2 regions of the Lactobacillus sp. wkB10 genome follow, and region 1 is predicted to be linked to the other one. Evidence: riboswitches for the same ligand, from Rfam matches in the RefSeq annotation. Region 1 holds a riboswitch; the other holds the start of a gene.

The links. Region 1 has a riboswitch for FMN ahead of LACWKB10_RS04435 (ECF transporter S component). Riboswitches for the same ligand answer to the same signal wherever they lie in the genome.
Region 2: linked by a shared signal. The riboswitch ahead of ribD (bifunctional diaminohydroxyphosphoribosylaminopyrimidine deaminase/5-amino-6-(5-phosphoribosylamino)uracil reductase RibD) and the one ahead of LACWKB10_RS04435 (ECF transporter S component) in region 1 are both predicted to bind FMN.

What each region holds. Positions count from the first base shown of each region.
Region 1 covers NZ_JRJB01000005.1:69,136-77,407, reverse strand. Annotated here, with positions in the region: gene pyk (pyruvate kinase) at 1-236, shown strand, start outside; gene LACWKB10_RS04465 (S1 RNA-binding domain-containing protein) at 399-1,286, shown strand; gene xerD (site-specific tyrosine recombinase XerD) at 1,279-2,178, shown strand; gene LACWKB10_RS04455 (hypothetical protein) at 2,188-2,547, shown strand; gene LACWKB10_RS04450 (ScpA family protein) at 2,544-3,281, shown strand; gene scpB (SMC-Scp complex subunit ScpB) at 3,271-3,879, shown strand; gene LACWKB10_RS04440 (pseudouridine synthase) at 3,879-4,598, shown strand; FMN riboswitch at 4,628-4,742, shown strand; gene LACWKB10_RS04435 (ECF transporter S component) at 4,825-5,511, shown strand; gene LACWKB10_RS04430 (LysM domain-containing protein) at 5,616-6,083, shown strand; gene cmk ((d)CMP kinase) at 6,123-6,797, shown strand; gene rpsA (30S ribosomal protein S1) at 6,870-8,075, shown strand; gene der (ribosome biogenesis GTPase Der) at 8,136-8,272, shown strand, end outside.
Region 2 covers NZ_JRJB01000004.1:77,772-86,043, reverse strand. Annotated here, with positions in the region: gene LACWKB10_RS03740 (cell wall metabolism sensor histidine kinase WalK) at 1-871, shown strand, start outside; gene LACWKB10_RS03735 (UDP-N-acetylmuramoyl-L-alanyl-D-glutamate--2,6-diaminopimelate ligase) at 916-2,487, shown strand; gene LACWKB10_RS03730 (aspartate/glutamate racemase family protein) at 2,501-3,247, shown strand; FMN riboswitch at 3,475-3,608, shown strand; gene ribD (bifunctional diaminohydroxyphosphoribosylaminopyrimidine deaminase/5-amino-6-(5-phosphoribosylamino)uracil reductase RibD) at 3,727-4,788, shown strand; gene ribE (riboflavin synthase) at 4,773-5,378, shown strand; gene LACWKB10_RS03715 (bifunctional 3,4-dihydroxy-2-butanone-4-phosphate synthase/GTP cyclohydrolase II) at 5,390-6,616, shown strand; gene ribH (6,7-dimethyl-8-ribityllumazine synthase) at 6,619-7,092, shown strand; gene LACWKB10_RS09805 (BspA family leucine-rich repeat surface protein) at 7,398-8,272, shown strand, end outside.

The sequences.
Region 1 (8,272 bases):
ACATTTTAGTTGCTAAGACCACTGATCCTGATTACATGCCGGCAATTAAGAAGGCATCAGGTTTAGTTGTTGAAGCCTCGGGCTTAACTTCACACGCGGCTGTTGTCGGTTTGTCATTAGGAATTCCAGTTGTAGTTGGAGTTACTGATGCAACTGAAAAGATTGGCAGTGGTATTACTATTACTGTTGATGCTCGTCGTGGTGCTATTTATCAAGGCGAAGTTTCAAATCTTTAATTAAAAGCAAGAATTAAAATAGCCAGTGCTTATTACTGGCTATTTTTGTTTGGTTTAGAATTTAGAGAGATCAGAAGTAAATTTAGATTGACTAATGTCAATTTATTCCTTTAAAATGATATACTTGTTATCAGATCCCATTCTAGATTTAGGAGAAAAATCATGCTTGGCACAATTGCAACTGGAAAAATAATAGACCAAAACGAAGAATCTTTTTTTGTTCAAATTGACGGTATTACTTATGAACTGAAAAGAAAAGAAATCACACAAGAAGAAAAGCCACAGCTCGGAGATCAAATTAAGGGATTTTTATACGATGATAAGCAACATAATCGTGAAATGACGCAATTTTTACCCTTTGTTCAACAAGACCAATATGGCTGGAGCAAAGTTACCGAAGTTAAATATAACCTAGGTGTCTTCGTCGATATTGGCTTGCCAGATAAAGATGTCGTAATTTCAATGGATGACTTACCTTATGACAAAGAGCGTTGGCCCCAACCTGAAGATCAGCTTTTGGTTCACCTTGAAACAGATGAAAAAAATCGTATTTGGGCAAAATTGGCGGATGAAAATATTTTTGAACAGTTGGCAGCTCATTTTCCTGGTGATATGAAGAATAAAGATATTTTTGGTACTGTATATTCTGCTCGTGAAGTAGGTGCATTTATAATCACCAAGGAGTATTATTTAGGCTTCGTTCATCCATCACAAATGGCACGTCCTTTACGGTTGGGGGAACAATTCAGAGGCAGGGTGGTTGGCATCAGCCAATATGGTCGCTTGAATCTGAGTACTTTGCCACGAGCTTTTGAGGAAATTGATGATGATGCACAAATGATTTTAATGAGCTTGCGCAGGAAAAAAGATAAGACTTTGCCTTTTTACGATAAATCTGACGCACAGGATATTAAAAATTATTTTGGTATTTCTAAATCAGCTTTTAAGAGAGCTTTAGGACACTTGCTTAAAGCTAAATACATAAAGGAAGACAAAAATGCTGGTTCCATCTCATTATTAAAAGATCCAGAAGATGCCCAAAATGACTAATTTATCAGAACAAGTTGAAGATTATTTAAGATATAGTCAGGTTGAACGTGGTCTGAGTAATAACACAATTACAGCATACAGGCAGGATTTAACTTCTTTTATAAGTTTTCTTCAAAAAGAAAATTTAACTTCCTGGCCTACACAAGCTGTTGACATCGATGCTTTTTTGGCAGAACAACGCGATCAAAAAAAGGCCACAAGTTCTATTAGCCGCTTAATTACTAGTTTGCGAAAGTTCTACCAGTGGCTGGTAAGACAGAATATTCAGAAACTAAATCCAATGCTTGAAATAGACTCACCAAAAAAGCGTCGTACTTTGCCAGTCGCTTTGACAGTTAATGAAGTTAATAATTTGCTTGAGCAACCTGATACAAAAAAGAAATTAGGTTTACGTGATAGAGCCTTACTTGAAACTTTGTATGCAACTGGAATTAGAGTAAGCGAATTAATTAATCTCAAATTTACTGATTTGCATGAAGAACTGAAACTGGTCAAAGTTTTTGGGAAGGGATCAAAAGAGCGATTGATTCCAATTAGTGAAGTGGCTTTAAGTTGGATAGACAGCTATAAGGAAAAAGTTCGTGATCCATTAATATTAAAAATTGGCAAAAATACCGATTTTATTTTTCTAAATAGTAGGGGAAGCTCTTTAACAAGACAAGCCGTTTGGCAAATTATTAAGCATTATTGTAAAATGGCAGGTATTCAGAAAAATGTTACACCACATACTTTAAGACATACTTTTGCAACACATTTATTGGAAAATGGGGCAGATTTACGTGTTGTCCAAGAAATTTTGGGACATTCAGATATTAGTACAACTCAAATTTATACAAATTTGTCTCAAAAACATATTTTACAAGTTTATGAAAAAACGCATCCTCGAACATAAGGTGATTAAATGCTAATTGAATGTAAAAATGATAAGGAAAAGGTAGCTATGGGCTTATTATCTTATCTCTCTGATTTTAAAAATCTGGCTAATCTAAAGGATGAAATTCAATTAAATAAAAGTAGTGCCGAGTTTTGCTTATATCTCTATCGTTCAAAGGCTCCTAATTTTATAGGGGTGGTAGGTACACAATCAAGTAAACATTTTGTAATCATTCGTTATATTTCTTTTGCTCCTGATTATCGTAAAGCTAAGTACGAAGCTAAAGCAGTTCAAGAGTTGGCACAAAATAATCCCAGCAAAGTTATTACGGCTGTTCCTGAATATATTTATTTAATTAAGTATTTAAAAAAGGATAAAGAAAAATGAGTGATAATCTTACCCTTGAACTGCCTAACTTTGAAGGCCCTTTGGATCTGCTATTACATTTAATAAAAGTGCAAAAAATTGACATTTATGACATTCCAATAGCTCAAATTACAAGCCAATATCTAGCTTATTTGCACCAAATGCAAAAACTTAATTTAAAAATTGCAGGAGAATATTTTGTTATGTCATCGATGCTTTTGCGAATTAAGTCTCAATCTCTTCTTCCGCAAAATGATTTTACTGAAGAAAATGATGAACAGGAAGATCCAAGGGATGAATTAGTGCAACAGCTTATCACTTATTCGGTTTTTAAAAAGGTTTCAGCATACTTCAAAAAGCGTAATGAGGAAGTCCCGATCACTGCGGCTAAAGAGGAGAGCGCACCAGAAAGCAAAAAAATTCAGCCTTTGCCAAAAGGACAAATTACTTCTACTGAATTAGCTAATACTTTTATTATTATTTTACAAAGACTGAAAATCAGACAGCCTGATATTGTTTCAGTTGAAGTAAAGGAAACTTCTGTCAAAGAAATGAGTACTTTCTTGCAAGAGGAATTGGCGCGAAACAAGCAGTTAAGCTTTTTTGCCTGTTGTCAAAAAATGAAAACTTTATCTGATGTTATTGGTTTGTTCCTAGCACTGCTTGAACTTTGTAAAAAACAGGAAATTCGGGTAAAACAAAAGAGGATGTTTGGTGACCTGAACTTGGAAAGAGTTGGTAGTAATGATAAGTAAAATGGCGCAGTTAGAAGCGTTATTATATGTTGCCGGCGATAATGGCATTGAAAGCAGCAACTTATGTGAACTTTTGCAGGTTGGTAAACCTGCATTGCGCGAACTAAGCAAAAATTTGCAAGAAAAACTACAAGAAAATCCTGATTCAGGATTACAAATACAACATCTCAATGATATTTACAAATTAACAACTAGACCAGAAGTTAGTAGAATAATCGAAAATTTTTTTCAAAAAGATTTATCAAAGAGCTTAAGTCAATCGGCGTTGGAAATACTATCTATTATTGCTTATCGGCAGCCAATTACACGTGTAGAAATAGATGACATCAGAGGTGTTAATTCATCTGGGGCTTTGCAAACATTAATCTGGCGTGGATTAGTTAAAATTAATGGTAAAAAAGATGCTCCGGGTCATCCTAATTTGTACGTAACGAGTGAGTATTTTTTGCAATACTTTGGGTACCAAAGTCTGGCTGATTTACCATTAATAGAAGATTTCGAAGATGATAGCATCAATAGTGAAGGCGAAATAGATTTGTTTGCAGCTAAAGGTCAAGCAGATAAAAATATTGCAAAAACTCAAAAAGGAGCAAAATAATGGTTTTAGAACGGTTGCAAAAGGTAATTGCTGAGGCAGGAATTGCCTCACGGCGCAAGGCTGAAAAAATGATTTCTGAAGGTCGAGTCACTGTTGATGGCAATGTAGTAACTAAACTTGGTACTAAAGTGGATACTTTTAGTAATATTACGGTTGATGGTGAGCCCATTGAAAGAGAAAGTTTGCATACTTATCTCTTTTACAAGCCTAGAGGAGTGGTCTCAACTGCAAATGATGATAAGGGGAGAAAAACAGTTGTCGATTATTTTAAAGATTTGCCTTATCGCCTATATCCAATCGGCAGACTAGACTATGATACTTCTGGTTTGCTTTTAATGACTAATGATGGTGAACTGGCCAATTTATTGATGCATCCGAGAAATAATGTAGCCAAGGTTTATGTAGCTAAGATTTCTGGAATTCTCACCCCAGATGAAATGAGTCAGCTAAAGCATGGAGTCAAAATTGATCGACATCGCTGTGCTCCTGCAAAGGTCAAGGTCATTAGAAGCGACCGTAAGAAAAACACCCAAATAGTGCAATTAACAATTCATGAAGGTCAATATCATCAAGTAAAAAGAATGTTCAAGGCAGTTCACCATCAAGTGAAGAAATTAGCTCGTGAAAAATATGCTTTTCTTACACTTGACTCTCTTATCTCAGGAACATACCGAGAATTATCTCATGAAGAAGTTGACAGATTAAAGAACGTAGATTAGTATAGTATGTGAAATTTAATAAATAAGTTTGTTGTCTTCATGGCAGGGTGTAAGTCCCGACCGGTGGTGTAAGTCCACGACCCACGAAAGTGGTGGAATCTATTGAGATACCGATAGTTAGAGTCTAGATGAAAGAAGACAGACTAAACTAAAAGCCAAGATCTAAAGCTTACTTTTACTCGGTCTGTTGCTAGGAGCAACAGACCGAGTTTTTTTGGAGGTAAGAATTTTGCAGAAAAAAAGCAGAAACAATTTAGTTAATATTTTGGCTTATACTTTAATTGGTACAATTGCCTACGTATTAATGCTTTTGGAAATACCATTGCCGGTAACTAGTTTCTTAAAGTTTGACTTCTCGGATGTCGTAATTACAATTGGGACATTTTTATTCGGACCAGGACCTGGTATTTTTATTGCATTTGTCAGAATGCTGATTAATTTAATTTATAAAGGTTTTGCCTTACCTAGTTTGGTAGGACAGTCAGCAGCTTTTTTAGCTTCAATATCTTTTGCTTTACCATTTTATTATTTAACAAAGAATATTAGCAAGGATGAGAAAAATTTTTCTAAAAAATATTTAAAACCAATTTTAGGTATTGTTCTCGGTATTATAGCTATGGCATTTGTACTTTCTGTACTGAATGCATTGGTTTTAACGCCTTTTTATGCAGTAACTACTGTACCTAATTTACCGACAATACATGGATATTCTGGTTTACTTTCTTTTACTGAAAAGGTTTACTTGGGTAAACTGCTACATATTCCATCAATGAGTGCATACATTTTTGGCATTATAGTTCCATTTAACTTGTTAAAAGGAACAATCAACGGTGTCGTAGTTTATTTACTATTTGAAACCGTTTTGAGAACTTTCAAACCTTTTGTAAGGAAAAATTTTAATCTTAAAAATTAAATCTTAAAAATATTGTAAATCGGTCTAGTAAATGACCGTTTTTTTTGTCCACTTAAATGTTAAATATGCTAAAATTAAACAGGTTAGGTAAGGAGGTTTTTCAGATGAATAATAATTCAAAAGGGCCATATCAGCATTATAAGCGTCCAAAAAAGTCGAGAGTAGAAACTTATTCTTCCGTATCAAAAGGCTGGATTGCTTTGATAATTCTGATTGTAGTTATTCTTATCGGTCTTGTTCCTGTGGTTCATAATTTGGCATCAAACAATGGTTCAAATGAAAAAGCAGTTGAAGTACGTAAAGCTGCCAAAAAAGAAGATACTAAGAAAAAAGCTAAGGTTCAGCCTGTAAAAAGTAAAGAAACCAAAGCCAAGGCTAAAACAAAGACAAAATCATCTAAAAAAACTCCTAAAAAGAAACATGTTGTGATTAAACAATATGTCGTACAAGAAGGGGATTCCTTGACTAGTATTGCCCGCCACTTTAACATTTCAGTTGGTCAATTGGCAGAGTTGAATCAACTTGATCCCAATAGCCAGGTGGATACAGGACAAACTTTAAGAATTAGATAATTTAGAAAGGACAGGGACTTAAGTCCCTTTTTTATTGGAATGCAAATAGCAATTGATGGTCCAGCTTCAGCTGGAAAAAGTACTGTAGCAAAAATTATCGCCCATAAGCTTAATTTTACATATATTGATACTGGGGCAATGTATCGGGCTTCGACTTGGATTGCACGAGAAAATAACATTGATTACGGCGATGAAAGAGGTATTTTAACTGCCATTGACGAGGAAAAAATTGAATTTAGATTTAAAAATGGTCAGCAAAAAATATATGCCGGTAATAAAGATATTACTCAAGAAATACGTACTCCTGACATTTCTGCCAATGTTTCTCAAGTTTCGGCATTAGCCGGAATCAGGGAAAAAATGGTTAGTCTGCAAAGGCAAATGGCCGGCGAAATGAACGTTGTGATGGATGGACGTGATATTGGAACGACTGTTTTGCCCAATGCTGCAGTAAAAATATTTTTGGTCGCTTCAGTTCACTCTCGCGCTGAAAGAAGAATGCTAGATTTTAAAGAAAGAGGGATTAAAACTAATCAGTCTCTTGAAGAAATTGAGCACGACATTTCAGAAAGAGATTACAAAGACTCACACCGAAAAATTTCACCATTAAAAAAAGCCCAAGATGCTATTGAAATAGACACTACTTCTATGAGTGTTGATCAAGTCGTAAATGCAATTTTATCAGAAATTAAAAAAAGTCAAAAAAAACTATAAAAAAGGGTATAAAACAGTAGAAAAATATCAAACTTTCATTTAAAATTAGAGTATGATATTGGGAGGTAAATAATGTCAGAAAACAGTAATCAATTTTTAGATGCATTAAAGCAAATGCAAGGAGTTGAGGTCGGAGATATTGTAGATGTTGAAGTATTAGACGTTGAAGAAGGTCAAATCGATGTTGGTGTTGAAAATGCCGGTATTGAAGGTGTAATTCCTCGTCGTGAATACACTTCGGATCGCAACGTTGACCTACGTGAGGCAGTTAAGCCTGGAGATAAGCTTAAAGCTTTAGTTTTAAGAAAAGCCGGCGGTGACAAAGAAAATGGTGAATTTTTCTTCTCAGTTACTCGCTTAAAGGAAAGAGAAGCTTACGATGAATTGCAAAAGGACTTTGAAGAAGGCAAGACAATTGAAGGTACAGTAACTTCTTCAGTTCGTGGCGGTTTATTAGTTGATGTGGGTACAAGAGGATTTCTACCTGCTTCATTGATTTCAAATCGTTATGTTTCAGACCTTAAGCCATTCATTGGTAAAACGATGAAACTCAAGATTACGGAGATTGATCCAAGTAAGAACCGTTTGATTCTCTCTCACAAGGACTTAATTGAAGAAGAACGTGAAGAAGCTTTTGATAATGTTGCATCACAATTAGTTGTGGGTGACGTTGTTGAAGGTAAGGTTTCTCGTCTGACTAACTTTGGTGCTTTTGTTGATGTAGGTGGTGTGGACGGTTTAGTTCATATATCCGAGATTTCATATAAACATGTTGACAAGCCAAGCGATGTTTTAAAGGCAGGTCAAGATGTAAAAGTTAAAGTAATTGGTATTGATGATGATAGACATCGCATCTCCCTTTCAATTAAGCAAACTGAACCTTCTCCATTCGAACAAGCTACAGCTGACTTACACGAAGGCGATGTATTTGAAGGTGAAGTTAAGTCTTTAACTAACTTCGGAGCTTTTGTTGAAGTTGCTGATGGTATTCAAGGTTTAGTTCATGTTTCAGAAATATCATATAAACACGTGGACAAGCCTAGTGATGTTTTAAAAGTTGGTCAAAAAGTTAAAGTAAAAGTTTTAAATATTGACCCTAATGAACGTCGCATTTCACTTTCTATGAAAGCTGCTGAACCTAAGAACTCTGATGGCGATGGAAATCGCTCACATAATTCTTACAATCACAATTCAGTTAACAAGAAGTATATGAATAATGATGACAGTGGCTTTGCTTTAGGTGACATCATTGGTGATCAATTAAAGGATCGTCATTAAATTTAATAAAAAAGCCGACTTTAGAGTCGGTTTTTTTATTTGTAAAAAGGAGGCTGAAAAATGGTTTTACCTGTAGTTGCAATTGTAGGACAGCCTAATGTTGGTAAATCAACGCTTTTCAACCGTATTATTAATCAACGTTTAGCAATAGTGGAAGATAAACCTGGGGTTACCAGAGATCGTAATTATGCTCCAGC
Region 2 (8,272 bases), on a different contig from region 1:
TCAAATGCAGTTAAGACATGTTATTTCTGAACTGCATTATATTGCAAAGGGACATTTTGATCATACAATTTCTTTTAAAGTCAAAACAGACCTACAAAAAGTAATTGATTCGATTAATTCATTAGTTGATAGTACAGTCAACGCAATCAATGAAGAAAAGGCGATTGAAAAATCTAAAGATGAATTAATCAGTAATGTTTCTCATGATATCAGGACGCCCTTAACTTCTATCATTGGATATTTGGGATTACTTAAATCGGGGGTGTCAGATCCAGCAGATCAGCAAAAATATCTTAATATCGCCTATATGAAGGCAGAGCAAATGAAGTCTCTGGCTCATGATCTGCTTGAGTATACAACGTTAAAATCAACAAGTACTAAACTAAATCTGTCTTCTTTACATATTTTTTCTATGTTAGAACAGGTGGCAGCGGGATTTGAATTTGAAGGTCAAGAAAAAGGGATAGTATTTAATATTGAAGCAAGACCTAAAAATTTAACGATTGAAGCTGATGCGGAAAAGTTAGTACGCGTTTATAACAATCTCATTACCAATGCTTTGAAATATGGTACAGGGGCAACACAAATTAATTTGATTGCTAATTTGGTCAACAACAATGAAGTTGAACTACGGGTAGAAAATAATGGTGCCCAAATTCCTGAAGAGTCGTTAAAAAAAATATTTGAACGGTTCTATAGAGTAGAAGGATCTCGGAATACTAAAACAGGTGGTACAGGACTGGGTCTATCAATTACCAAAAGCATTGTTGATCTTCATCACGGCAAAATTCGTTGTGAATCTGATAAAGATTGGACACGTTTCATTATTTGTCTGCCTTTGAACCTAAAGAGTGAAAAAACTCCAGCATAGCTGTGGTATAATTTTGACTGAGATAATAAATAGAGGAGTATAGCATGAGTATTTCTTTAAATACCTGTATTTTAATTTTAAAAGAGCACCATCTGCTTAAATCGAGTGCTGTTCAGGACACCGTCCCATCTAAAATGGAATATGTGTCATATGATTCACGGGATGTTCAAACCAATACACTGTTCTTTTGTAAAGGTGCTGGCTTTCGTCCTACCTTTTTGTCAATGGCAAAAGCAAATGGTGCCAACTGTTATGTAGCAGAGCAACCATATCCAGAAGGCAAGGGAATGCATGCACTGATTGTGCGCAATGTTTCTAAGGCAATGGCTCTATTATCTGCAGCCTTTTTCCGCTTTCCTCAAGATGATTTATATTTAATTGCTATTACTGGTACTAAAGGTAAAACCACTACTGCTTATTTTCTAAAAGGAATGCTGGATCAAGTCAATGGTGGCAAAACAGCACTGATTTCTTCTGTCAACACAGTTGTGGGTCAGGGAAAAGATGATACTTTTAAATCCAGCTTAACCACTCCTGAATCACTTGATTTGTTTCGTGATATGCGAACGGCTGTGGACAATGGTATGACGCACATGGTTATGGAAGTTTCCAGTCAGGCTTATAAGAAAAACAGGGTGTTTGGACTAACTTATGATTTAGGCTTTTTCTTAAACATTTCACCCGATCATATTGGACCTAATGAGCATCCTAACTTTGCTGATTATCTGCACTGTAAACTGCAATTATTGGTTAATGCGCGCAAGTGTATTATTAACGCTCAGACTGACCATTTTGACGAAGTTTATGCTGCTGCCACGACTACTACTGATCCAGACAGTATCTACTTGTTTGCTGACGAAAAATTTACCAATCCGAACCTAAAACAGACAATTGATTTTCGCTTTGCAACCGAAAAACTTGATATGGCTCAGACTAAATTCCAGGTATTATGTGTCAGTGACAAAGCAAAGCAGCTTAAAATAGCTGGTGATTACCAGTTAAAGATGCTGGGTGACTTTAATGAATCAAACGGTACGGCTGCAGTAATTGGAGCCGGACTGGCCGGAATGAACCATGACGATGCTGCTAAAGGAATTAGTCAAGTAACAGTTCCTGGACGGATGCAGACAGAAGTGACCAAAGACCATGGTGTAGTGGTTGTAGATTATGCACATAACGAAGCTTCCATGATGGCACTTATGGGCTTTATGCAACGTGAATTTAATAATCCAAAAATCATTGTTGTTGTAGGTGCTCCAGGTGATAAGGGTGTCTCTCGCCGTCCCGGTTTTAGTCACAGTTTAAATGCATATGCGGATAAAGCTTTTTTAACTACTGATGACCCTGGATTTGAAGATCCAAAAGAAATTGCACAGGAAATTGATGCCGGAATTGATCATTCTAAAGTTGATGTAACAATAGAACTAGATCGTAAGAAGGCCATATATGAAGCCATTAATTTATCGAAAAAAGGTGATATTGTCCTGATTTGCGGTAAAGGTGCAGACGGTTTTCAAAAAATTCGTGGTGTAGATACACCATATCCATCTGATATTATGGTTGCTCAACAGGTAATTAATGAGCTTGAAGGCAAAAAAGAACACTTTAGAAGTTAGAAAAGCAGGTATAATGAAACATTTTTTTAGTATTATTGGCGGTATGGGCACTATTGCGACTGAAAGTTATGTCCGGATGATTAATCATCGTATCAAAATTACTAAAGATCAGGATTATTTAAATTATATTTTAGTTAATGATGCACAAGTTCCTGATCGTACAGCATATATCAAAGATCCCAGCAAGCCTAATTTCTTCACTGCTTTGCGTGAGGATATGCTCCAGCAAGCACAACTAAAGCCTGATTTTTTTGTAATGCCATGTAATACGGCTCATTATTGTTATGATGACTTGGCTAAACTGACAGACATACCTTTTTTGCATATGATGCGTATTGCTGTTCATAAGTTTATAACCGATTATCCACAAGAGAAAAAAATTGGTTTAATTGCCACCGAAGGATCAATTTACGATCATTTGTATGAAGATGAGATTAAAGAAGTAGGGCGCGAGGTTGAACTTGGAGGATCTGAGATTCAGCCAATGGTTACTGAACTGATTTATTCAAATATCAAGGAAAAAGGTGTGGTTAATGGCGAACTTTACCACCACATATTGCAAACAATGCATGATCAATATGGGTGCAATGTGATTTTACTGGGCTGTACTGAATTGTCGCTGGCTCAGGAAAAAGCTCCAGATCATCCTTATAACGTTATCGATCCACAGGTGATCTTGGCTGACGTAGCAATTGAACTGGAACTGAAGATACGTGCGGGAATGGATCCAAAAGCAGCTATAAAGAAATATATGTATTAACAGTTGACTGGTGATGCATCTAGATAAAATTTAAAAAAGCAGTAATTAATTTAGTTACTGCTTTTTAATTTTGAAAATTATTTTTTATTAAGTATAAAATAAGAAAAACCCAGTAAATAGCCTTTATAATTTAACTTAGTAGCTGTCTATAATTTTTTAATAATATTAACAATAAATTTGCTATTGCCGATAGTGCATAACTATATTATACTAATAACAGTTGAATACGGTTTCTTCGGGGCAGGGTGTAATTCCTTACCGACGGTGACAATTAATAATTGAAGTCCGTGACCCGCGTTTTGCGGTGGAACTAGTGCAAGTCTAGTACCGACAGTTAAAGTCTGGATGGGAGAAGAACAAACAAGATTAGACAGAAAACTCGCGTCGTTATTAAACTTCGCTGAAATCTTATTTGATGAATATAAAATAAGCCTCGTTGATTTTATCAACGAGGTTTTTAATGCTTAGGAAGTGAAATAGTGCAGGATAGAGATTATATGCAAATGGCAGTCCAAGAAGCTTTAAAAGCCCAGGGAATGACTTGGACAAACCCATTAGTTGGTGCAGTTTTGGTTAAAGATGATCAGGTTATAGCAACTGGCTACCACCATCAATTTGGCAAAGAACATGCGGAAGTAAATACACTGTCGCACTTAGCAGATCCCAAACAAGCTCAGGGAGCAACTTTGTATGTAACATTGGAGCCTTGCAGTCATTATGGTAAGCAGCCACCTTGTTGCAAAAAAGTAGCCGAGGCCGGAATCAAAAAAGTTGTTATCGGTCAGGTCGATCCTCATCAAATTGTGGCAGGTAAGGGCATTAAATATCTTAAAAGTCATGGGGTTCAAACTGAAGTCATTGGTGGCACTGAGAGTTTAAATGTTGCGTATAACTTTTTTTATCAGCAAGAAAGACCATTTGTGACACTTAAATATGCAATGTCTATTGATGGCAAAATTAATGCCGCGGGCAAAAGAAGAACACTTTTGACTCGGGATGCGGCTCAACTTGATGTACAAAAATTGCGGTTGCAAAATCAAGCCATTTTAATTGGTGCAAACACATTACGCATCGACAATCCGCTTTTAACTGTCAGAATAAAAAACTTACCACATCCACCTATTAGGATTGTTTTAACTAAGGATGCCAATCGGTTAGACTTTACCAGTCGAATATTTAAGACTCGCGGTCAAATTTGGTTACTGAGTGAAACAAACTTAACTCAAAATGTTGGAGAAAATGTGTGCTGTTATACTGCTAGCAATTGGACACCCCAAAAGGTAATCCGGCTTTTGGCTGAACATGAAATTCAATCGTTGTTAGTTGAAGGTGGAAGCAATGTACAGGCCCAGTTTATAGCAACTGATTTGGTGGATGAAATAGTAACATATATTGCACCTCTGGTGTTGGGTGGCACAGCACTGTCTGCTGTGTACGGACAGGCTTTAACAGAAATAAGTCACTACCAATTATTGGATGTTAAAAGTTTAGGACAAGACGTAAGAATTCGCGTGAGGAGAAAAGGATGTTTACAGGAATAATTCAAACAACGGGTACGATTACCCGCTTGGAAATTAGTGCGCAACATGCAAGACTAGGTATTTGTGCACCTGAACTGATACAAACAGATTTGCCATTGGGAGCAAGTATTGCCGTGAACGGCATTTGTTTAACCATTACTGACTGGAGCGAAGAAGACTTTGCAGTTGATGTAATGCCAGAAACAATGAAAAGAACTAATCTAGGCAAGTTGCAAAAAGGTAGCTTGGTAAATTTGGAGCCTTCACTAGAGTTAAACGGCAAACTTGATGGACATATTGTTGCAGGACACATTGATACAACAGCCGAGCTGGTAAAACGAGTTGAAAACGAAAATTCTATTGAATTGGAATTTCAAGTACCACATAAGTATGATCCCTTTATTGTTGAAAAAGGATCAATTGCTATTGATGGTATTAGCCTAACAGTCACGATGGCAGAGAATGATCATTTTGGAGTAAGCTTAATACCTTATACCATCCAAAATACTACTTTGGCTCACTACCAGGTAGGCGATAGAGCAAATATTGAAGTGGATATGATTGGTCGCTACGCAGTTAAGCAGATTCAGGCTTGGAAAAAAGAATTTTGATGGAGAAAAAAATGACAGAACAATTGAATGAAAAAATACAAAAAGTATTACAGCATATGTTAAAAGGCGGATTGGTAATTGTGGCTGATTCACCTCAGCGCGAGTCTGAAGGGGATATGATTGGCTTAGCAGAAAAGGTTACACCACAAGCAGTTAATATGATGATTACTAAGGCTCGTGGATTATTGTGCGTACCAATGAGCAAAGCTTATGCCGACCGTTTGCAGTTGAAGCCAATTGAAACGGGTTCGAACGATACTTTTGGCACGGCCTTCACTCTTAGTGTTGATTCCACTGAAACTACGACGGGAATTTCAGCTTTTGACCGGGCAAAGACTATTAAAAAATTGGCTGATCCTAATAGCCAATGGTCTGATTTTTACCATCCTGGTCATGTTTTTCCGCTAGTAGCTAAAGAAGGTGGGGTATTGGAACGTACTGGTCACACCGAAGCAGCATTAGACTTAGCCAGATTGGCCGGAGTTGCTCCTGTTGGCTTTATCTGCGAATGCATTAAAAAAGACGGAACGATGGCTAGACGTAAAGACTTGAAAGCTTTAGCGGAAGGACTAGGCATTCCTTATTTGACTATTGAAGAGTTAATTGAATACCGCAAAAATCAGGAAAACAAAGATTTGGGGATTGAATCTTTTACTAAGGTTGATTTTCCCACCAAGTACGGTCACTTCCAGCTTGAAGGGTTTAGAGATAAAAAGCATCCCGAAAAGCAGCCTACTTTGTTAATTAGCAAAGGCGAAGTTAAAAAAGGTGAGCCACTTTTGCTGCGGCTTCACAGTGAATGCTTGACAGGGGATGTTTTTGGCTCTAAACGCTGTGATTGCGGCGCTCAGTTAGCTGAAGCACTAACTAAAATTGAAGAAAATGGTTCAGGAGCGGTTTTATACTTGCGTCAAGAAGGTCGGGGAATTGGTTTGGAAAACAAGTTACGAGCCTATAAATTGCAAGATGAAGGTATGAATACGGTAGAAGCTAACCAGCATCTAGGCTTGCCGGTTGATGCTCGTCGCTACAATGTCGCAGCCGAAATCCTAAGACAAAAGGGCGTTAGTGAGGTTAATTTGATGACCAATAATCCTGACAAAGTGGCACAATTAGAAAACTATGGTATTAAAGTTGCGAAACGAATACCAGTTGAAGTGGGCATGACTGCAGAAAACAAAAAATATTTAGCGACTAAAAAACATGAAATGAATCATATTTTAAATGAGGTGGATTAATTATGAAAGAAATTAACGGAAACATTGCTCAAGGACAAGATAAAAAGATTGGTATTGTTGTTGCTCAGTTTAATGGTGTGGTAACGGATCGTCTCCTTTCTGGAGCTGTGTCACAATTAAAAAAATCGGGCGTGAAAGATGAAAATATTGTGATTGTGAGAGTACCTGGAGCATTCGAAATTGCCCGCACAGTCAACTGCTTGGCAAAGAGTGGCAAAGTCGATGGCATCATTGCACTCGGAGCAGTAATTCGGGGCGAAACAGCTCACTTTACCTACGTTTGTGAAGGCACTACCTCACAGTTAGCAGCAGCATCAGCAAATGGCACAGTGCCAGTGATGTTTGGCGTGCTAATGACTGATACGGTTGCACAAGCAACTGATCGTGCCGGTGGTAAATCGGGCAATAAAGGTGCAGAATGCGCCACGGATGTGCTAGAGGTTTTAAATATAGAAGAGCAAATTAAACAATTATAATTACTACATTTAACCACTGTTCATAATGACTAGAAAACAAGTCGCTTCTACTATCAGAAACGACTTGTTTTATTTTTTAATTAATAAATATATTGTTAGTATATAATTATATATTGCATAAAAGCTGTTGGTGTTATTTTATATTTTGAATTTTATTGTGGTATTTTAATTTCTTTATCATTATTTTAGTAAAAATAATTTAAAATAAACTTGCTTTGTTATTGTTTAATATATATACTGAAGGTGTAATAATATGCATATTTTTTTAGGTAGATAAAAAGTTACATTTACGATAGAGGTAAGAAATGAATAAAGGATTAGATCACAACAAGCGGACTGGAGCACTGCTTTTTAGCAGTTTAACGGCAGCCGCACTTGGTTTGATGAGTTTGAATACTAATGTGGTAAAGGCTGATAGCAATTCAGGAACACAAGACACTGCACAAAGCTTTAATAGGAATGATAATGATATTCGTGTTGAAACTCGAGTAGCAAATAATACTATATCTCAGGCAAATAATCAGGGCGCTACTGCTGATAATGCGAATACCACTGCACCAGAAGGAAATACTAATGGTACTACAGATAATGCAGATGAAACTCAAAATGGGAGTGTAGAATCACCGCAGGGCAACAATAAAGATTCCAACTCTCAAACTTCTGCTGGTAATGATCAACCAGAAACAGACATCACTAAGAATGAAAATAAAATTAGTACAAAAACTATTAAAACAGGTAAGTGGGGTAATGCTGACGAAAGTTATGATAGTGATACTAACGTATTAACTGTAAGTGGGAGTCATGATAAGGATAATCCGACTATTGTAAGTAATGCTGGTCTTGTAGCTGGATTTCTAGGTCAAAATGGACCAGACCCTGAGTGTACGCATGTAAAAAAGGTAATCTTTGACGGCTACTTTAAAGTTGTTGGCGATGTTAAGTCAGTTTTTATTCGTCTTAGAGGCCTAACTGATATTGAAGGTTTAGAAAACGTTGATACTTCGGAAGCAACCACCATGTATGCCTGGTTTAGTCAATGCAGTAGTCTTAAACACGTAGATCTTTCTCATTTTAACACCTCAAATGTTAAAAACATGTCTTATATGTTTGACCGCTGTACCAATCTCGAAGATCTTGACCTAAGTAAATTTGATACTTCCCAAGTCAAAGATATGTCATA